One region of the Paenarthrobacter aromaticivorans genome, then DNA from elsewhere that is predicted to be linked to it. Evidence: riboswitches for the same ligand, from Rfam matches in the RefSeq annotation. Region 1 holds a riboswitch; each other region holds the start of a gene.
The links. Region 1 has a riboswitch for cyclic di-AMP ahead of KSW38_RS00510 (aggregation-promoting factor C-terminal-like domain-containing protein). Riboswitches for the same ligand answer to the same signal wherever they lie in the genome.
Positions count from the first base shown of each region.

Region 2: another riboswitch for cyclic di-AMP. It lies ahead of KSW38_RS16660 (M23 family metallopeptidase); the one in region 1 lies ahead of KSW38_RS00510 (aggregation-promoting factor C-terminal-like domain-containing protein).
Region 3: another riboswitch for cyclic di-AMP. It lies ahead of KSW38_RS02430 (NlpC/P60 family protein); the one in region 1 lies ahead of KSW38_RS00510 (aggregation-promoting factor C-terminal-like domain-containing protein).

Region 1 is NZ_JAHOPC010000001.1:108,562-115,739, forward strand. Features, by position in the region: gene KSW38_RS00490 (SixA phosphatase family protein) at 1-43, opposite strand, end outside; gene KSW38_RS00495 (winged helix-turn-helix domain-containing protein) at 135-1,001, opposite strand; gene KSW38_RS00500 (response regulator transcription factor) at 1,671-2,411, shown strand; gene KSW38_RS00505 (sensor histidine kinase) at 2,415-3,908, shown strand; cyclic di-AMP (ydaO/yuaA leader) riboswitch at 4,043-4,200, shown strand; gene KSW38_RS00510 (aggregation-promoting factor C-terminal-like domain-containing protein) at 4,206-5,021, shown strand; gene KSW38_RS00515 (MerR family DNA-binding transcriptional regulator) at 5,233-5,991, shown strand; gene KSW38_RS00520 (pyridoxal phosphate-dependent decarboxylase family protein) at 6,002-7,178, opposite strand, start outside.
Region 2 is NZ_JAHOPC010000011.1:28,229-35,406, reverse strand. Features, by position in the region: gene KSW38_RS16670 (NlpC/P60 family protein) at 287-1,039, opposite strand; gene KSW38_RS16665 (C40 family peptidase) at 1,138-1,809, opposite strand; cyclic di-AMP (ydaO/yuaA leader) riboswitch at 1,871-2,034, opposite strand; gene KSW38_RS16660 (M23 family metallopeptidase) at 2,180-3,010, opposite strand; cyclic di-AMP (ydaO/yuaA leader) riboswitch at 3,017-3,246, opposite strand; gene KSW38_RS16655 (iron-dependent transcriptional repressor DtxR) at 3,446-4,141, opposite strand; gene serC (phosphoserine transaminase) at 4,445-5,575, shown strand; gene KSW38_RS16645 (DUF3027 domain-containing protein) at 5,660-6,286, opposite strand; gene KSW38_RS16640 (cold-shock protein) at 6,295-6,678, opposite strand; gene KSW38_RS16635 (hypothetical protein) at 6,980-7,178, shown strand, end outside.
Region 3 is NZ_JAHOPC010000001.1:506,020-513,197, reverse strand. Features, by position in the region: gene KSW38_RS02455 (NAD-glutamate dehydrogenase) at 1-425, opposite strand, end outside; gene KSW38_RS02450 (hypothetical protein) at 599-1,072, opposite strand; gene hutG (formimidoylglutamase) at 1,128-2,087, opposite strand; gene KSW38_RS02440 (NCS2 family permease) at 2,161-3,603, opposite strand; gene KSW38_RS02435 (copper resistance CopC family protein) at 3,717-4,340, shown strand; cyclic di-AMP (ydaO/yuaA leader) riboswitch at 4,515-4,683, shown strand; gene KSW38_RS02430 (NlpC/P60 family protein) at 4,687-5,454, shown strand; gene KSW38_RS02425 (NAD(P)/FAD-dependent oxidoreductase) at 5,640-6,332, opposite strand; gene KSW38_RS02420 (universal stress protein) at 6,758-7,178, shown strand, end outside.

The DNA.
Region 1 (7,178 bases):
CGTGGCGCATGATCACCAGGCGCCTGATGTGATGGTCACTCATTCAACAACCTTATAGCCGTACATGCTCGCGTCCCGTGATAGCGAAAGCGCCCGCCCCTTTACAGGACAGGCGCTTTCGGCTGCAGCAATAGCTAGATCGAGTATTCCGGAGCGGCCCAGACGATGACCTCAGGGTGCTCGTAGAAGCGGTAGCCCTGCCCACGTACGGTGCGTACGGTGTTGGCGAGGCGGCCCAGCTTGGAGCGGAGGCGGCGGATGTGGACGTCGATGGTGCGCTCGTTGGGCACTTCTTCGGCGTTGCGCCACAGGCCCTCAAGGAGTTCGTCGCGGCCTACCGTGCGGGTACCGTTCTCGACGAGGTAGTTGAGGAGCTCAAATTCCTTGAACGTCAGGTTCAGGGATTCGCCGTCGAGGTGGACTTCGCGGCGGGCGAGGTCGATCAGCACGCCGGAGGGGCGGGCTTCCTGTTGCGGTGCCGGGCGGGCAGCCTCGGTGCGCTGGCGTGCGGCGACCGTCGGGTCACCAAAAGTTGAACGTACGACGTCGAGCGCGGACCCGGGTGCCCCGGCCGGTGCGACGGCGACTGCAGCGTAGCTCTCAGCGCCGGTGACCAGCGACTGGGCGTAGGCCCGGATTTCCTGGGCGAGCTTGGCAATGGAGGTGCCGGCCGCTGCCGCTGTCTCTTCGTCAATACCCATGTAGAGCACGAAACCGCGGGCCACGTTGTCGTTGGCGACGGGGCGGAGGCGGTCAGACTGCGCAATGACGGGAGTAGGCGCCGTCATGGGTGCTGGCTCGTTGGTGGGAACTGCCCGCAACTGGCCATAGGAGTTGGGGTTGTAGCCCTGGGGCACATAGCCGGGAGCCTGCTGGCCGTTGCCCTGGGTGGTGGGGGCGTAGCCGGGGCGGTTGCCGAACCCGGGGCGGAGGCCTGCGTTTGAAGCGGCCTTGTTGGCGTTTCGGACGGAGATGTGGACGTAACCGGATGCAACTGACATGGAGTGATTACCTCAAAAGTGAATAGCCGTCATCGCGGCTTCGAATGCTGGTTGTCCCCGCAATGAGTTTGGGGAAGGGCGCCCAACGCTGGGCTAGGGGGCGAATGCCTGAAACTTCTTTGGGGTGGAAAGTTAGGCTTGCATTCGACAACAGCGGGTCTCGTCGCCAGCGGGTGTGCTGGACCAGATTGCTGCGGCTGCAGGTGCTGTTGAGTTCTTGTTCACATTGGAAGTGTGCAACGTAACAATGGCAACACGCAAGTAACAAAGCGCCAAAACGTCCACATTTTGAGACAAGAGGGTCTATTGTGCTGCAGATCACAATTCTTTCACCATGGAAAATGAACGTCATTTCATTCGGCGGCGATGAGAAATATTCGGCTTGGGGTGAATTTTCTTCGGCAGATAGTGCATGATGCCCTCCCTGATTCCCATCAGGCGCAAAACGACGGAATCTCAAGATCTGAAACACTTGCTGTCCAATCCCAAGCGACTCCAAGCTCGAATTTTTCCCCCAAAATCTGCTACAAGCCGTAGAAACGGCACCTGTTGGGGCGGGCGCGCTCGTGAACGCCTGCCGCCGAACTCCCACGTGGCTAGTGTTGACCTCACAGCGTCCTCACAGGACCGGCAAAGCTTCGGCAAACCAGCAGAATGGAGAGTTGTCACATGGCATCCCCGCACTCCATGACGAACAACCTTCCCCAGCTTTCCCACCCGGACGGCTCCCCTATCCGAGCCTTGGTGGTGGACGACGAGCCGAGTCTGTCCGAGCTCATGAGCATGGGCCTTCGCATGGCCGGCTGGTCCGTCGCGGTGGCAGCCGACGGACCGGAAGCTGTAAAGCTCGCCAAGGACTTCCGCCCCGACGTGCTGGTGCTGGACGTGATGCTTCCAGGATTCGACGGCGTCGAGGTCCTCAACCGGATCCGCGCCTTCGCGCCGGAAGTGCCCGCACTGTTCCTCACGGCCAAGGACGCTGTCCAGGACCGCATCGTAGGCCTTGCCGCCGGCGGGGACGACTACGTCACCAAACCCTTCAGCATGGAGGAGGTTCTCCTGCGCCTGCACCGTCTTGTACAACGCTCGGGTGTTGCGGCCATGGATACAGCGGAACTGGTGGTGGGTGATCTCACCCTCAACGTGGACACACGGGAGGTTTCGCGCGCCGGCGAGGACATCCAGCTCACGGCAACGCAGTTTGAGCTGCTTCGCTACCTCATGGAGAACCCCAAGCGCGTGGTCAGCAAGGCACAGATCCTGGACCGGGTCTGGGACTATGACTTCGGCGGGCAGGCCAACATCGTGGAACTGTACATTTCCTACCTGCGCAAGAAAATCGAAGCCAACCACCCGCCAATGATCCACACCGTCCGTGGCGCTGGCTACGTCATCAAGCCTGCGGACTGAATCTTGTCCACCCCTTCAGGCGTAACCCGCAAGACCCAGCGGAACTGGCTCAATCCCTCCACCTGGCATTTGCGCACGAGGTTGGTCCTGGTGGCGATGGCCTTGCTGGTGGCTATTTGCAGCGCAGTGGGAGTGGTTAGTTACGCCTCCATGGACATGTACTTCAACAAACAACTGGACAAGCAGTTGGAGCAGGCCTCAAGCCGCGCGAATGAATTCGGCAGGCCGCCGTCGAGCTTTCCCTCAAGCGGTCGGCCAGATCCACTGGAGGCCCGTGGCCAAGGTGCCGGGACGCTCAACGCGCGGATCGATGGTTCCGCGGTCATCAACTCGGGCTTCCTCAACGCAAACGGTCGCCGCGTGGCACTCTCGGCAGAAGACAAGCAGGTCCTGCTCTCGCTCCCCCGCGACAAGGGGCCCGTTGACCGTTCATTGTCCAACGGCGACTACCGGCTGGTGGCAGTTGAGACCCCCTACGGCGACATTATTGTGACGGGCCTACCGTTGGCTGACAAGCAAAACGCCGAGGCCTCGCTCGTATGGACCATGGTGTTTGTTTCCCTTGGCGGCCTGGTTCTGATCGGCCTCGCGGGCACTGTCATCATTCGCAGGACCATGCGGCCACTGGAGCAACTCTCGGAGGTTGCAACCAAGGTATCGCGCCTTCCCCTCGACGCCGGTGAAGTGGCACTCGCGGTGCGCGTACCGCCGTCGGCCTCCCATCCAGGAACAGAAGTTGGCAGCGTTGGCCACGCCTTGAACCAAATGCTCAACAACGTTTCCAGGGCCCTGGAAGCCCGTCAGGAGAGCGAAACCAAGGTCCGGCAGTTCGTTGCCGATGCCTCCCACGAACTTCGGACGCCGCTGACCGCCATTCGTGGGTACACCGAACTCCTTCGTATGACGGAGAACTTCACGGAGGACGGCAGGAAATCGCTGGCACGGGTCCAGAGTCAGTCGGAACGGATGACCACGCTTGTGGAGGACCTGTTGCTGTTGGCGCGTCTGGACGAAGGCCAGGCGTTGAAAGTCACCGATGTGGACCTGACGCAGCTGGTGATCGAGACCGTCAGCGACGAAAAGGTGATGGCACCGGACCACATATGGAAGCTCCAGCTCCCTGACGAGCCCATTACAGTGCGCGGGGACGCGACCCAGCTGCATCAGGTGCTGGCCAATCTGCTGTCCAACGCCCGCAAGCACACCGATCCAGGTACCACGGTGGTCACAGGCGTCATGCTCTCCGCGGACGGTAGTGCGGTGGTCACAGTCACCGACAACGGGCCTGGTATTCCCGCTGGGTTCCAGAGCCGTATCTTCTCGCGGTTTGCCCGGGCTGACGCGGCGAGATCGGGGTCGGAAGGAACCTCCGGATTGGGCCTGTCAATCGTCGAATCCATCGTCCAGGCGCATGGGGGAAGTGTGGAAGTGACGTCCCGGCCGGGACACACCGAATTCGCTCTTCGCTTTCCTACGGCTTTGAACGACCGCATATAACGAATCGGGCAACATGACGCGCCGTGAACGTGATCTCTGTTACCCAAATGTGACTTAAGCCGAAACCTCCTGTACCTTCGAAAGGGTGGGTCGCCCCTAACTGGCCCGCACCCGGGATGCGCCGAGCTCTGCCACTTCCCGGAGTTCCGTTCTCATTCGAGGCAGAGACGGGGGACCCAGAGTCTCCGGGCACAGTACTTTCCTTGCCCTTGGGGTGAAGCCGCAGCTACGCGCGCGGCCGGATGACCTCATCCGAACCCGACAGCTAACTCCGCAGGCGCTGAGAGGTAATCACACATGTCTGAATTCAACGATCAGACGCGCCCTTCCGCGCGTCACCGTGACGAACACACTGCTCCCCTGACGAAGTCGCAAGCCGTTCTGAAGAACGCTGCACGGCGCGGCAAGACCGGGCAACGAATGTCAGTTGTTGCAGGAGTCGTTGCCGCAGCATTGGGCGTTGCATCGCTCGGCCAGGCAGCAAACGCCGCATTCAATCTCCCCGAAACGAGCCAGGCGTCCGAGACGCAGGCTACCGCCCAGGTCAGCAACAAATCAGCGGAAATCTCTGCGTCCTTGGATGCTGCTGCCAAGAAGGGCGCTGCAGACAGGGCTGCTGCAGACCAGGCGGCTGCGGCACAGGCCGCTGCCGAGAAGGCTGCCGCGGAGAAGGCTGCGGCCGAGAAAGCCGCTGCCGACCAGGCAGCTGCCGCCGAGAAGGCTGCCGCTGATGCAGCCGCCAAGCAGGCTGCGGATGCCGCCGCTGCTGCAGCCGCGGCCGCTGCTGCGGCTCCCAAAGCCGTGGACGATCCCGCTGCTGCCAAGGCATACGCCGCCAGCATCCTCGCAAACTACGGTTGGGGTCCGGGTGAAATGACTGCCCTGAACACACTGTGGGAGAAGGAATCCAACTGGCGGACCACCGCGACCAACACATCCAGTGGCGCCTACGGAATCGTGCAGTCATTGCCGGCCTCCAAGATGGCAACTGCAGGCGATGACTGGCTGACCAACTACCAGACCCAGATCAAGTGGGGCCTGAACTACATCAAGGAACGCTACGGCTCCCCCTCCGCCGCCCTCGCCTTCCACTTGGCCAACAACTGGTACTAAGCCAACTCAATAAGCACGTTTGAGCCCACCCCAGCGGGCTCAAACGTTCAGGGCACGATTGCCGCCCCGTTTTCCGCCGTTCGCAGCAGGGATTACTGCAGCCAACGGCGGGACCGGGGCGGTTTTCGCGTTTAACCTGCCTTCCCAGGTTTAAGAAATCGGACGACGCCGGCTTGCACCTGACGTTACGTCAGGACTTAGCGTTGTGCTCATGACGGGAACAAGGGGATCCGGACCGTGGAGCATCGGTGAGCTCGCCACAGCATGTGGCGTCAGCGTGCGGACGCTCCACCATTACGACGAGATCGGGCTGCTGTCCGCAAGCCAAAGGACACCGTCCGGTCATCGCCGGTATTCGGAGGGCGACCTGCGCCGGCTATACCGGATCAGATCCCTTCAGATGCTGGGGCTTCCGCTCGCGGCCATCGGCAAGGCGCTGCAAACGCCCGAGGATGATCCGGAGTCCCTTCGGGGCCTCCTCCAGCAGCAGTTGGTCCATGTGCAGGAGCACGCCCAGCAGCTCCAAGCGCTCCAAAACCGTTTGGGCGAGCTCTTGTCACGCATGGACGGACACGCCATGCCCACCCCTGAACAATTCATGTCAACGTTGGAGATGATCACCGTGCTCGAAAACAACTTCACAGCCGAACAACGCCAGCAACTCGCGGACAAGCGGGAAGAACTCGGCGCAGAAAAAGTCGAAGCCGCCAAGCAGCAGTGGGCTGCCTTGGTGGAAGAAGGACTGGCGCACGTCCAAGCCGAGAGGCCCGTCACGGATCCCTCCGTCCAGGAATGGGTGCGCTCATGGGACGGTATCGGTTCCATGTTCCACTCGAGTGAGGACACCAAAGCTGCAGCGCGTGCAGCCTGGCAGGAAAACAGCCAGGCCATCAGCGCGGGACTGCCGTGGAGCGCTGAGCAGTTGGCCGGGCTGATGGCTTACCTGGAAAAGGCGCGCTCGGCCTTGTAACAGGACGTCGCTATGCTTCCGGTTCGGCCTCTGCCGCACCTCGAACGGCTGCGATCGAGGCAGCGACGTCACCTGCGTCCGTGGACCAGTTACTCACCGAAATCCGGAGGATTTCGCGTCCGCGCCATGAGGAACCTGACATCCACACAATGCCTTCGGCCATGAGTCTCTGGGTGACGCGGTGAGTGCGGTCATCGCTGCCGAAGGCGACCGACACCTGCGTGAAAACGACGTCGTTCAGAATTTCCACGCCCGGGATACCGGCGAGGCCCTCCGCCAACGCGCGGGCGTTTGCGGCAAGCCTGTCCACCATGGCAATGACTCCGGACCTGCCCAGCTGTCGCAGGGCAGCCCATACGGGGATGCCCCGGGCCCTACGGGACAGTTCCGGAACTTTGTCGAACGGATCACCCAGTCCGGTCTCGGTTGCAATGAGGTAGCTCGTATGGATGCTGAAGGCGCGTCTCAGGGCTTCGGGGCGGGAGACGATGGCCAGGCCACAGTCGTACGGGACGTTCAATGTTTTGTGGGCGTCGGTGGCCCACGAATCGGCCTCCTCTACTCCAGCCAGCCGCCCGCGTAGATGTGGGCTGACCGCCGCCCACAACCCAAATGCGCCATCCACATGCACCCAAGCCTCGCGGTCGTGGGCTACCGCAATGGCTTCGGACATCGGATCGAACGCTCCGGAATGCAGATTGCCCGCCTGCAGGCACACGAGGGAAGGTCCAGGTTGTTCATCCATGGCATCCGCGAGGGCGTCCGGCAGGATCCTGCCTTGATGGTCCGTGTCCACGGGAACGCATGCTCCCAGCCCCAGATACCGCAGGGCGAGGTCCACGGCGGCGTGCCGTTCGCGTCCGGCAAACGTAGTGATCCGCGGCGCCCCGGTCAGGCCCAGGTCCGCGAGGTCCCACCCCGCCTCGTCCATCAGGTATTGACGCCCGGCGGCCAGGCCCGCGAAGTTGGCCGTGGTAGCGCCAGTGGTGAACCCGACGTCGGATCCTCGCGGAAGATCCAATAATTCCAGGAGCCAGGCCGCTGCGGATTCTTCGATCGCGGCGGCAGCTGGAGTCGCAAACCTGAGCCCGGCGTTTTGGTCCCATGCCGAGACAAGCCAATCTGCAGCCATGGCAGCCGGCAGCGTCCCGCCCATCACCCAGCCGTAGAAGCGTCCGGACTGGATG
Region 2 (7,178 bases), on a different contig from region 1:
TGGATCGACAACACAAGGGTAAGCACTTATATGCCGTATCAACGAATTTTTCCGCCGTTTCGCCTGCGGTGTTGGCGAAAGTTCATGTGCGGGACACTTTTGCTGAGGACGCGGAAGTTCGCTAGAGCCACGCAAACGGGGCCGGCGACACCTATATTTGGGCGTCGCCAGCCCGTCTGAGTGGCAGCGACGTAAATGGGTGTCACCACGAGGTTGAGTCGCCGCGATAGTTAAAGCAGAACACCCCGCCGGCCTGCGCCTGCGGGGTGTTCTGTGGAGTACTTGATCAGCCGTTGACGCGGATGAAAACCGGGCCGGAGCCAACGTTCACGCTGAACAGTGCCGTGGTGGATCCGTTCCATCCACCGTGGACTGCCATGCCGTTGCCGACGTAAACAGCGATGTGCGCCATTCCGCCGAAGCCACCGTTGGCATAGTAAGCGAGGTCGCCGGGCTGGGCTTCAGCTGCACTGACCGTGCGGCCGAGGGAGAGGTAGCCGGCCGGCCAATCGTGGAAGTGAATACCGACTGCGGCCAGCGAGTTGGTCACCAGCATGGTGCAGTCCTGCGTGACACCGAGCTGTGCGTAGGCCGCTGCAGCGATAGCCGCACCGAGGCCGCTGGATGCAGCAGGCGCCTTGGCTGCAGACGCATCCGAGTTGACCGCCAAAGTAGCGGTGCCACCGGCTGCCGGAGCTTCCTTGGCAGCGGCCTTCTCGACGACGGGAGCCGGGGCTTCCACAGTCTTGACCACAGGGCGCTCGTAGGAGATGGCAACGCTGGAATCGGCAGCAATGGTGGCCTGGGCAACCGACTGCACGTCAAGCGCAGACGCAGATGTAGATTCCCGCTGGACGTTGGTGTCGGCAGCATTTGCAGCAACGCCGCTGGTCAGGACAAGGCCCGATGCAGCTGCGATCACTGCTGCCTGACGGCCAACGCCACCGGCGTTGTCGCTGACAGCCTTGGCAATGACGGCAAGTGAGCTGGTCTTGGGGGCCTCAGCTCGATGCCGTGCAACCTTGTGTGCACTGGTCATGATTACTCTCTTTTCGTATCCGCGCACGCTGGGATCGCACGCGGGTAATGGGCTGCCAGCACTTGGGGGGCATGCTGGCTTACCCCGAATGGGATTTTCTAGCGGAGGGTGTAGAACGAGGATGTGCCGGTGGAAGCCACGGAGTGCAGAAGCGTGCCCTGGCTGGGGTTCAAAGCGCTGATCATCATGCCGTTACCGACGTAGATGCCCACGTGGGCTCCACCGTTCTGCACGACGAGGTCGCCGGGGGAAGGGGTGCTGGTGGGCGTCATGATCGTCCAGGCATTGACGCGGGGGATGCTGATGCCGGCCTGGGCGTAAACCCACTGGGTGAATCCGGAGCAGTCCCAGCCGTTGGGGGAAGTGCCGCCCCAAACGTAGGGGTGGCCGATGCCGGTGTAAGCAATTGCTGCAAGTCCTGAGGCCGCGGCGCTTGAAGCGGCATCCTTGGCGCTGGAGGACAGGGAAGCGAGGGTGCCGTTCGCTTGGCCTTCGGTTGCCGTGCGCTGGGAGGCCCGCTGAACCTTGGGAGCTTCCTTGGTAGCCACAACGGGGCTTTCGAAGGAAACCGTTGCGGTGGGCTCCGCGGTAACAACTGCGGTGGCGACCAGCTGCTGGGTGCTGGAGGATTCTGACTTGGAGACGTCGGTGTCAGCGGCCTGGGCCGGGAGTCCAACGCTGAGAACGAGCCCCGAGGCTGCGGCCAGAACGGCAGCTTGGCGGCCTACGGTGCCTGCATTGGTTGAGACAGCCTTGGAAAGGGTGTTCAACGGGTTCGTGCGAACCAATTCGGCGCGATGGCGCGCAGGGGTAGTGCGTGATGACACGAAGGTAGCCTCTCCCAATGCCTGCGAGGTGAGCTGTCGGATTCGGATGGGAGTCATCCGGCCGCGCCGCTTCAAGGAAGCTTTTGCGACTTAACCCCAAGGTCTTCTGACTCGAAGACCAAAATTGGTTCCCCCGCCCCTGCCAGACGATTTTTGCGAACGGACCTTGAGTGGTGGCAGAGCTAGGCAATCCACTCAAGTGCATCGGCCCCCTAAAAAGCCGATGCGCTTTAGACGGTACAACAGATGTTCGTGAATGTCACATTCAGGTCACGGGGCGTGTCATGAATGCGATAGACAACCATCAACTTGCTTACAGCCAGCCCATGGGATCTACGACTTCGCCGTTTACCTGGACCTCGAAGTGGAGATGGCAGCCGGTAGATGCTCCTGTGGTGCCGCTCAGCGCGACGGTATCGCCGCGGCTGACAGTCTGCCCCACCTTGACGTTGAAGGACGACAGGTGGTTGTACGTGGTCTCAAGGCCGTTGCCGTGATCAATCACGACCCGGTTGCCTCCGCCGTACTCATGCCACCCGGCGAACGTGACCTTGCCCGCAGCTGCGGCGTGAACAGCGGTTCCGCACTGGGCTACGAAGTCCTGGCCACGGTGGAAGTCGCCGGTGCCGCCGGTAAGGGGGCTGACACGGTAGCCAAACGGCGATGCCGTGACCAGCTTGTCCAGCGGACTTCCCAAGGTGCCAAGTGAGGAGGCGCGCTGTATGCTTCCCGCTGACTGGGCGCTCAACAACTGCTTGAGCTTGCCGTCCGGGTCAGCGGCGGTAGCGACTGCTGCACGACTGAAATCGATTTTGGCAGAGGCTGCTGCAGAAACTTCGGGCTGACTGCCACCGGGCACGGAGAGGGCCGACTCGGCCTGACCGGACTCGGACGTGGCCATGACGGGGCTTGTGGCAGGCAGGCCTACAGTCAGGGCAAGTCCGGTGGCGGCAAGCGCGACACCGGCCTTCTGCCCGACACCACTGGCTGCGGCGAAGTCGGCTACCTGGCGCAACGGGCTCTTACGGCGGCGCACCTGACGCGGGGTGTCGCGTGGCCGGATCTCCATTGCGGCGCGGGCTGGCCGCAGCTCAGCAGCGGGGCCGGACGCGCGGCGGCGGCCCCTGACGTTCTGCGATGTCAAACTCTGTTCCTCTCTGGAAAGCCTGCGAAGTTAGCTGTCGGATTCGGGTCAGAGAGTTCAAAGACCCGGTCCGCACGAAGCGCAAACGGCACACAGGTGTCCCCGGAAGGACTTGCGTTAGTAGGCACTTCTGCTGCGGACTTCACCCCAAGGCTGCTTCTTTAGGCAGCCGCTTGTGGTTCCCCCGCCTCTGCCAGTAGTTGATGACACACCTGATCTGCTGGCAGAGCTCGGCTCCAGATCAGGTAACGCTTTGGTATCGGCGCTAGTAGATAACTATAGGCGATTAAAGCCCGCAGTAATAAATTCGTTATCTTTCCAAACGACCGTGTTGTGGGTGTCCCCATATCATCAGTCGCGGAAATCCGCAGGTCACGCGCGTGCCAGCCATCCCAAAGTGAGGTTTGACACCCCCGCGGTCCGGGAAAGTCAGAGTCAGTTGACGGCCACGAAGACGTGCGCAGCTACCTCGGGAGGCAGCTCCAGTGCTCCTTCAATGCCAGGAACGCGGACGGAGATGTACTCCCCCACCCGCTCCAAGGAGACACTCGCGCCGGGACGAATTCCGCCTTCATCGAGCTGGGTGAGGAGCTCGGGCTCAACCTGGATGGGTTCAGCAAGCCGGCTGACCACTACACGGGAATCGGCAGCGTACCCGTCCATCGCATGCAGCAGGTTCACGTCCAGGCGGGCAAGGGGCTGGTTGGCGAGACCGCCAAGGGCTTCCAAACCCGGGATGGGGTTGCCATACGGTGACTCGGTGGGGTGTTCCAACAATTCATAGAGCCGCCGCTCCACCCGTTCACTCATGACGTGCTCCCAGCGACATGCTTCGTCATGAACGTACGCCCAGTCCAGACCAATGACGTCCGCCAGGAGCCTCTCGGCAAGGCGGTGCTTCCGCATGACTTCGGTTGCCCGCTTGCGCCCAACTTCGGTCAGCTCCAGATGGCGGTCGTTGGACACAATCACCAGGCCATCGCGCTCCATGCGTCCAATGGTCTGGGAAACCGTGGGACCCGAGTGCCGCAGACGCTCCGCAATGCGTGCTCGAAGAGCCACGATGTTCTCTTCTTCAAGCTCCAAAATGGTCCGAAGATACATCTCAGTGGTATCGATCAGATCCGTCATCCAGCTCAGCTCTCCTCGAACGCATTTCTTGCGTAATCTCCACCGTACCGCGTCCCAGCCAAGGTGGACGGTGTCCAACCGACACCTCAGGAACGTAACCCCAGCCTAGCTTATTTGGAATTACTCTGGATAATTTTTCCCTTGGCCGCAATGCCTGTGGTGCTCCGGCATTCCACGTGGCGGACTATGACAACCGCAGATTCCTGACGGTGGGTCCGGTCAGGCAGAATGAGGGAGTCGAAGGGGCAGCCGATGCCACCTGCCCACCTCCCCCTCTCTAACCGATACCCATTGGAGCCACACGTGAGCGACAACAGCATCACTATTCCCGCCGACCTGCTGCCCAAGGACGGACGCTTCGGCGCGGGACCGTCCAAGGTCCGCCCGGAACAGGTCCAGGCCCTGTCTGCCGCATCGACCACCATTCTTGGCACGTCCCACCGTCAGGCGCCGGTCAAAAACCTGGTGGGTTCGGTCCGCGAAGGGCTCAGCCAGTTCTTCCGTGCACCTGAGGGCTACGAGGTTGTCCTCGGCGTCGGCGGTTCCACTGCTTTCTGGGATGTAGCGGCTTTTGGGCTGGTTGAGAAAAAGGCCCAGCACCTGTCCTTCGGTGAGTTCGGTTCCAAGTTTGCCGCGGCCACCAACAAAGCCCCCTTCCTGGACGCATCCTCCATCATCAAGTCCGAGCCCGGCACGCGGCCGGTCTCCCAGGCGGAGGCTGGCGTTGACGTCTATGCCTGGCCCCAGAACGAGACATCAACTGGTGTTGCAGCCCCCGTCAAGCGCGTCGAGGGCGCCGACTCTGGTTCGCTCGTCCTGGTGGACGCTACCTCGGCCGCCGGCGGGCTGGACGTGGACGTCGCCGAATCGGATGTCTACTACTTCGCCCCGCAGAAGAACTTTGCCTCCGACGGCGGCCTGTGGCTGGGCCTGTTCTCCCCCGCGGCGTTGGAGCGCGCCGCCCGGATCAAGGCCAGCGACCGCTGGATTCCGGACTTCCTGGACCTGCAGACCGCTATCGACAACTCCAAACTGAACCAGACGTACAACACACCTTCGCTGTCCACGCTTGTGACTTTGGACGCGCAGGTACAGTGGCTCAACAGCAATGGTGGACTGGACTTCGCCAGCAAGCGCACAGCAGACTCTGCCAGCCGCATCTACTCCTGGGCCGAGGCTTCCGAGTACGCCACACCGTTCGTCGCGAAGGCTGAGGACCGCTCCAACGTCATCGCCACCATCGACTTCGATGACTCCATCGATGCTGCGGCAATCGCCAAGATCCTGCGTGCCAACGGCGTCGTGGACACCGAGCCGTACCGCAAGCTTGGGCGAAACCAGCTTCGTATTGCCACTTTCGTCGCTATCGAACCGGACGACGTCTCAGCCCTGCTCGCCAGCATCGACTACGTCGTGGGCGAACTCAAGAAATAAAACTGAAGAAGTAACTGCCGCGGAATTCCACGCAAGGGCAGGAAACGGCGCCGTCCCGGTTCCTACCGGACGGCGCCGCTGCCGTTAATCGCCCAGGCGGGCGTCGTCATCGTCATCGTCAGTTTCGGGATCGGATGCTTCGGCGGCGTCGTCTTCATCAGCCTGCACTGATTCCTCGGACACTTCCTCTACCGTCTCCTCCACCAACGGAGTCTCGTCTTCCGGACGGACACGCTTTGCCCACGGGACCCATTCCGGGGCCAGGATGGAATCGTCAGAGGGCAAGAGGCCGAGCTCGCTCACTGTGACGATCTTTGAACGGGAATTGCGCGTGATCACGGCATACCACTGCCACCCGCCGTATCCCGCTAGCTTCGACTCGAACAAGTGCGTGACCACGCGGTCGCCCTCGGACTTTGCGCCTACGTGGGCACCTACCTCGCCGGGGCTCGCGATAGTCTCCACCGCTTCCCGCGCGGCGTCGACGGCGGCGGCCAGGAACGCATCCGGCTTGCCAGTGCGCCACACAGGGATGCCGGCCCGCGGCTTCGCTGCGACCGGCTTCCGCGCAGGGGTGTCGCTGTTTTCAGGGGCTTGCCCGATGACAGGGCTTCCCCCGGTGACAGGGACGTCGGCGGCGGAAGTGACGGCCTCAGGGTTGGCCTGCGCGTCCCTTCCGGCCTGTGTATCCTGTGCGGATTCCGAAGTCATGGCGGTTCCTAGGCTTCCAGCTCGTCGGCAACCTTGCGCAGCGCCATACCGATGGCCTTGGCCTTGTTGCCTTCCGGGTACTTACCGGAAGACAAAGTACCGGACAAGTTATCCAGCACGGTCACGAGGTCCTGCACCAAAGGCGCAAGGTCCTTGGCGTTCATGCGTTTGGCCTTGGCGATGGAGGGCGTCTTGTCCAGGACCCGAAGGCCCAATGCCTGGGCACCGCGACGGCCATCGGCCACGCCAAATTCCACACGCGTACCGGCTTTGAGCTCGGTTACGCCTGCGGGCAGTGATGTCTTGGGCAGGAATACTTCCTGACCGTCCTCAGCCGCGAGGAATCCGAAGCCTTTTTCCTTGTCATACCACTTGACCTTGCCGGTGGGCACGTAATCAACCTTCTTCGTTCTTGCTTTGGAGACACGTCGCACCGCCACCGCATCCGCAGGGATTTGCGGGATCGAGGGAGGACAGCACGGTCCGTGTTGGTCTATTACTTCAAGGTTATCCTGCCGGACCACCTATTCATGCTTTGCCGCCGCTTTGCGGCGCCTTTGCTTCACGCTTTGCGGCGCCTTTTGCCTCGGGCGTTGCTGCCCCTTACCCGCACCCTGCCTGGACACGGCAGGAATGGAGGCCGCCCAGGAGCCCGGGCCTGGTTCGTGTGGCCCTGCTGCTAGCGTTAGGCGCATGACTTCCCCGGGTTACCGCCGCCCCCTCATGATCGTTGCCGCCGTGATCGCCATCCTCTCCTTGGCTGCAGTGGGCGCGGTCATGGCCATCGCCTTCAACGGCGGAGTGGCGCCGGTGTGGATCACGTCCACCGCCCTTTATGGGCTGCCGGTTGCCTTCATGCTTGCCGTAATCCTGGTTTTGGATGCCATCCGTC
Region 3 (7,178 bases), 400 kb from region 1:
TCCGCCGAAAGGCCAGGTGCCGCCGTCGCCCGCGCATGATCCTCGGAACGTTCGACGCCAGTGGGCAGCCCCGCGCGGTGAGGCCCCCTGCGGATATCGATCAGGCGGTGGGTGGCGGGGTCCCGCGTGATGCTGAAAGTGGGGTGCACCAAAAGCCGGATGGAAGCGGTGTCACGAGAGATCTCGGCTGTTACGGAGGGAAGGAGGTAGGGCATGTCATCGGTGACGATTGCCACCAAGCTGGTATCTGTTTCGTTGAGGACCCCGATGACTGCTTGTCCAGGTTCGCGGCGTTCTGCCAACGAGCGGTGATAGCGTGCCCGTTCCAACAAGGTTTCGGGCGTGTAGCTGCGGACGTCGTCGTCCGTGACGTGCTCGTAGTAGTCGGTCAGGAATCCGTCCGCCGGCTCCGTAATTGGTGCCATGTCGCTGCGCCTCCGCTGCGCAAAGGAGCGGCCGTGCTGCTGCGGTCGGCAAAGTCCATGCGCCTCATTTCATGATCGCTTAAAGGCCGCGGGATGGCACTCCCGCGAGATGGCAGTTGCTGACACTGTCGGAGCAAAACATTGCCATTAACTGCCGTCTCGCGGAGGACCGACTACGGAAGAGCTGCGGAACGTTGCCCTTGGTGACGCCCCCGCCGGGCCAGCCTCGAAACCCCCGCAGCCACCAACAGGGTGAGAATGGCGGCCGCTGCGTGGGTGTAGAGCATCAGGTCAGCAGCATGCACTTCCCCTGAACCCGGCTGGCTGTCCGCAGGAACGGCAACTGGTTGCTGGGGCTGCCCGTGCAGATGGTCAAGGAATCCGACGCCGGAAAATGAGCCACCCAAGGCTTCGAAGCCGAAGAACAGCAACTGCTGGGCTATGCCGGACAGCAGCAGCAACAGGATGGGCCCATGAATCCAGTGGGCGATCAGTTGCGCGGCCAGGGCAGAGATGGCAACAAAGGCCAGCAGGACGGGCATCGCCGGGGCACCCCCACCGGAAATGACGTGTGCGGCAAGACCCAAAGCGACAGCGACGGGTCCGGCCACCCAGGCCCACTTGTCCTGCACAGGAGTTGCGCCCATCGCCGTCCTTCCCTCCACACAGGCTAAACGGAGGACGGCGTCTAAGAACAGGGCCCTACGCCAAGAGCGTGTTTACCAGCCGTGCTGCCACTTTCGCGGTTCGTCCATCAATATCGAACTCCGGGTTCAATTCGGCAATGTCCAAGTGCAGCAGCGTCCCGCTAGCAGCCACTTGGCGGCAAACGGCATTGATCACGGCAAGCGGCACCCCATAGGCGGCGGGCGCACTGACGCCCGGGGCCACCGATGCAGGCAGCACGTCCAGGTCGATCGTCAGGTACAGCACATCGATTCCGGCCACGAAGTCGGCTACGAACGTCTCCACGCGCTCCGCGGAACAGTCCTCGTCCAGCAAGTACTTCACGCCCAGACGGTCAGCGGTGTCAAAAAGCGTGCGGGTGTTGTTGGGCTCCGAGATTCCGACGACGGCGTACCGCAGTTCGCGTCCAGCGGCGGTTTCTTCCTGGGCCATCTGGAGGAACGGGGTGCCGGAGCTGGGGGTTGGCTCATCGCGCAGGTCAAAGTGGGCGTCCAGGTTCAAGACACCCAAGCGCTTTCCGCTGCGCACCGCATTGGATCCGGCAACCCCCAGGTAGCTGGCAAATGCGGTCTCGTGGCCGCCGCCCAGCACCGCGGTGAGGTTTCCGGCGTCGAGCAGTTCCGAGATGGCGCGTCCGGCGCGCTGTTGGCCTTCTTCCAGTGAGTCGTCCTCCACAACTACGTCGCCGGCGTCGAACACGTCACGGTCCAGGTGGAAAGCCAGCGGACCCAGCGCCGAGCGGATGGCGGCCGGAGCCGCGGCGGCACCCACGCGACCTTTGTTACGCCGCACTCCGGCGTCGCTGCAGAAACCCAGCACGACGGCGGGACGCGAGGCACCAGCGGCGGCAGAGGAAGTAAGGGGTGCTACGGCCTGCCACCAGCGGCGATGTTCGTCGCCGTCGCCGTCAAAGCGGCCGGTCCATGGCGTGGGAAGGACGTCTACGGAGGGGTTTGTGCTCGTGTTTGGGGCCATGCTTTAAGCACACCCCACCTGCGTTCCAAAAAACAGCTACAGCGTGTTGCGGTGTCTGAGATGCCGGACATCGCTACTTGATGCCCAACCACTCCTCCACAGTTCCGATGCCGAAGAACAGCAGGAAGGCGGCTGCCACTGCCCACATCAGGGGGTGGACTTCACGTGCCCGGCCCTGGAAAGTGCGGATCAGGACGTAGGAGATGAAGCCCGCGCCGAGGCCGTTGGCAATGGAGTACGTGAATGGCATGAGGGCGATCGTCAGGAACGCAGGAATACCAACGCCCCAGTCCTGCCAGTCGATCTTGCCAACCTGGGACACCATCATGAAGCCCACCACCACAAGCGCAGGCGCCACGGCTTCGAACGGAACCAGGTTAATGAGCGGCGTGAAGAACATGGCTACCAGGAAGAGCAGGCCCGTGACAATGGAGGCCAGCCCGGTGCGGGCACCCTCGCCAATACCCGCGCCCGACTCAACGAAGATCTGGTTGGACGAAACGGAGGCACCGCCACCGACGATTGCGCCCAGGGCATCAACCTGCAGGACGCGGTCCACATTGGGAATGTTGCCGTGCTCGTCCACCGTTCCTGCCTCGTTGGCCAGGCCCACCATGGTGCCCATGGCGTCGAAGAAGATGCTGAGGAGGATCACGAACGCCAACAGCGCAGCAGCCACAAATCCGAGGTGTTCAAAGGCTCCGAAGGGGTTGGCTTTGCCGATCAGGGAGAGGTCCGGCGCGCCCCATTCGGAAAGCTTGGGAGCCACCAGTGACCAACCGCGCGGGTTGACGTTCTTACCGTCGAAGCTGGGACCAATATGAAGCGTGAATTCAAGGATGGCGGCCAGGGCCGTGGACACCACGATGCCGATCAGGATTGCCCCGCGGACCTTTCGCACCACCAACGCGATGGTCAGGACCAGGCCGACGGCGAACACCAACGTTGGCCAGCCCATCAGCTTGCCATCCACGCCAAGGCCGAGCGGGACCGTGGTGCCGGCGGCATCCGGGATGCGTCGGACGAAACCAGCGTTGACCAGCCCGATCAAGGCGATGAAGAGGCCAATCCCTACTACGATCGCCGTCTTGAGCGCTTCCGGGACGGCCCTGAAAACGGCCGTGCGGAATCCAGTCAGTACCAGGATGAGCATGGTGAGACCCGAAAGCACCACCAGCCCCATCATGTCCGGCCATGTCAGCCCCGGGTGGGAGGCAACCGTCACGGCGACGAATGCGTTCACTCCCAGGCCAGTTGCCACGGCGAAGGGGTGCTTGGCCCAGGCGCCCATGAGGATGGTGAGGATGCCCGCTACGAAGGCAGTGGTTGCCGCTACGGCCGTGAAGCCGAGTGATGCTCCGCTCGAGTCTGCCCCGGAGAGGATCAGCGGGTTCAGCACCACGATGTAGCTCATGGCGAAGAAGGTTGCGAAGCCGCCGCGAATTTCCCGCGAGTATGTGGACCCGCGCTCGGAGATCTTGAAGTAGCGGTCGATTGCAGAACCTTGTTTAAGCATGAAGGTCTCCGGGGATCGGGGGAGTTTGCTCTCAAATCCTATGCCCGCCAATGTGGGCTGCTGGAACGATTCGCCTAGTCTGTAAGGAAGCCAACACTAGGAGAAACCGCCCCATGCGTACCATCCGCCCGCTTCTGGCCGCCGTCGTAGCCGCTATCGCTTTCGCTTCCGCGTTGCTGTTTGGTGCAGCTCCGGCCTCCGCGCACGACGTCGCCGAATCAACAACTCCGGCCAACGGTGCCCGGGTGGCTGAAGTGCCGGCGTCGGTATCCATCACGTTCAACAACCGGCCACTTGCCATCGGTTCGGGCGTGACTGTCACCGCTGGGGGCGAAAACTGGGCAGATGGCGCAGTGGAAATCATCGACAACATGGCTGTTCAGAAGCTGCGTCCGGGCGCTCCTGCCGGCGAATACACGGTGGTGTGGCGCGCGGTCAGTTCAGACTCCCACCCAATCGAGGGAACCTTCAAGTTCACAGCTTCCGGGACAGGCACGACGACGGCGGGCGGCTCAGCAGGTGCCTCCCCTTCGGCTTCGGCGGTTGTTCCGACGGCGGGCACAGCCGCTCCCGGTACGGAAAATACTGAGCCGGCTCCGGCAGCTTCCCAACCATTCCCCTGGAGCATCGTTGGCCTCGCTGTGGTGGCGATCGCTCTTGTGATCTTCCTCGCCGTTACCGCGCGGAAGAAGCTCGCGGCTCCGAGCGAGCCGGATGGCGAAAATTCCCCGGAATAGCAGGGTTTTCTACATACTTGCGAAGATCTCGAAACGGTCACCGCGACACGCCAAAAACGAACCGCTCGTTACGTAAATGTGACTTTGGGGTGATCTTCCCGTACGGTTGTACTTGTGCCTGTTCCACGTAACGGGCATTTCCGGCCTGATTGCCTAGCTCTGCCGCAGTCCGGAATCCGTTCGCAGACAAACCTACGGCAGAGACGGGGAACCCATTTTGGCCCGCTTTCAGAGCGCGCCTTGGGGTGAAGTCACGAAGCTTCCGCTGAACAGCGGGGGATAGTGGCCGGGTGACTCCCATCCGAATCCGACAGCTAACCTCGCAGGCATCGGGAGAGGCTCTTTCATGTCTTCACGCATTCTTCGCGGCCGTCGTAAGGCGGACAGCGTACGTCCTAATCCGTTCATCTCCATCTCCAAGGCAGTTGCCAGCAACGCATCTGGCGCAGGTCGCCAGGCCGCTGTCATCGCAGCAGCTTCAGGCCTCGTCCTGACGGGCTCCATTGCTGCCCACGCAGCAGAGACCCCTGTCCAGCGCGACTCCAGCCCCGCTACTGTCGCCGAGACCGTAACTGAGGGTCCCACCAAGGTTGTTACGGCCGCATCCACGGCCACGATTAACTTCGAGCGCCCCGCGGTTGCTTCCGTGGCGGCTCCCGTCATTGAAAAGCCGGCTCCCGTTGCTCCGGCTCCGGTTGCCAAGAAGGCCGCGGCAACGACCACCGTCCAGGCATCTGCAACCACTACGGCTACCGCTCCTGTTGCGGCTGCTCCCGCTGCAGCTCCGGCTGTTGGTGGCGTCAACGCTGCCATGGTCGCCTCGGCTTACGCCCAGATCGGCATCATGCAGGATTGCACCGCCATGGTGGAAAGGGCCCTCGGCTCTGCAGGCATCCCGGTTGGGGACCTCGCACCCATGCAGTTCCTGAACTACGGCAAGGTTGTCAGCGACCCCCAGCCCGGTGACATGATCGTCCAGTCCGGCCACGTAGCCATCTACATCGGCAACGGCCAGGCTATCAGCGGAGGCATCAACGGCAACCAGACGGGCATCCACCCGATCAGCTGGCTCACCGCAACCGGCCCCATCACGTACGTACGCGCTGGCGCCTAAGCTTCACGCTCCAACTCAAAGGCCGGTGCCTTCGAGGACTCACGTCTTCGAAGGTACCGGCCTTCTGAGTTAATTTTTGTTCGTTTCAGGAACAGGCTTCGGTTGGCTCGACCATTTCCACGTTCCGGTTCCGGGCCAGAATTCCAGGCCAAGGGTTCTAGTCCTAGGTTCTAGTCCTAGGGGTTCTAGGCAAGGGCGATGCCTGGCCCGGCTGGGAGGGCCACCTTGGATGAGATCGCTTGCCCCACTGCCTTGGCTTGCCGCAGTACTTCCTTGGGCGTGGGCGTAATAAGTTCCCCTACGCCCACCAAGTGCATCCCGACGGCACGCATGGCTGCCGCGAAGTTCTGGCCTATGGCGATTCCCAGGTCGGCAAGCATTCGGCGTAGCTGGCTCTGCGCGCAGCGCGTCACCACGATGTGGTCGGCCAGGAGAACTCCGCTGGCTGTATGCACGGCCCACTGCCGCGGGGTGGACTCAAGGGGGCCATAGACGCTCAGCCCAGCCCTCAGGCTGGCCGTGTTCAGACTTGCGACGGGCCCGTATCCCAGCTGCGAGGACGAGTCTCCACCGAGGAAGTCAAGACGAACAGCGCGTGTGGTGGTGCGGACATCCAAGTGATGGCTGGCGGCGTAGTTGCGCAAATGGCGCAGGATTTCGTTGCGTTCCTGCATTGCCGCGGGGTCAGCTACGTCGCAGCGCTGGATCATTCCTGTGTGCACCGCCGGTCCGGTGGCCGATAAAGTACCAAAGCCATCCAGCACGATGGAACCTACGCCATAGCGGCTGAGTTCGCTGGCAACAGCCAAGCCGGAGAGACCGGTGCCGATCACCACGGTAGTAGTCCGTTCCGTGACGGAATCAGGAGTGAGTGACACTGCTTGGGTTCCTCCTTGACGTGTGTGCCTTTCGGCAGCGCGTGGGATCGCGTCCGAGTTCCCCAAGCGGCCGCAAATAAATGGCCGGGTTGTGTCCTGGGACACTTTTGCCGGCCATTCGGTGACTCGAACACTACCGAACTTTTTCTGCCATGGATAGCCTCCGCGACAGCGTGTTTTGGATGTTCATCCGCAGCGCAACCTGAAGGACGGAGAGCGTGCCAAAAACCGAGCCCGGACCGTTATCCACATACCCGATAGTCGCCTTGATTCGGCATTGCCAACCGAGAATAGTGGGCATTGGAAGGAGAACCCCACGGGTTCTTCGCCCTGGCTATTTGGTTGCACCAGCAAGGGAACACCGGTACGGAGAACCTCTGGCAGAATGGCCGGAACATCAAGCAGTAGGTGGAGAGGCGGGCCCCATGGACCAGCACGGCAGACACGTTGAAGAACCGCGGGACGGCGAGGACCAGGCTGTGGCGCCTGGCGGAATCGTCGTCGGAGTGGATGGTTCCGAGCACGGTCAATGCGCCCTTGTATGGGCTGCGCGTGAGGCGGACCGGCGCCAACTTCCCCTGCATATAGTCACGGCTTATTCGGTGCCGATCTTCGCAGCCTCCGGCCTCGACGGCGGATACGCCACTGTGGACGATTCCGTGATCCGCGAGGGCGCGGAAGCAATCGTCAAGCAGGCCATGGATAAAGTCTCCAGTTACAACATCGACGTCGACGCTTCAGTGGAGAATGGTGATGCCGCGGGTGTCCTCCTTGACCTCTCCGCGGACGCTGCCCTTCTGGTGTTCGGCAGCCGTGGCCGTGGTGGCTTTGTCGGGCGTCTCCTGG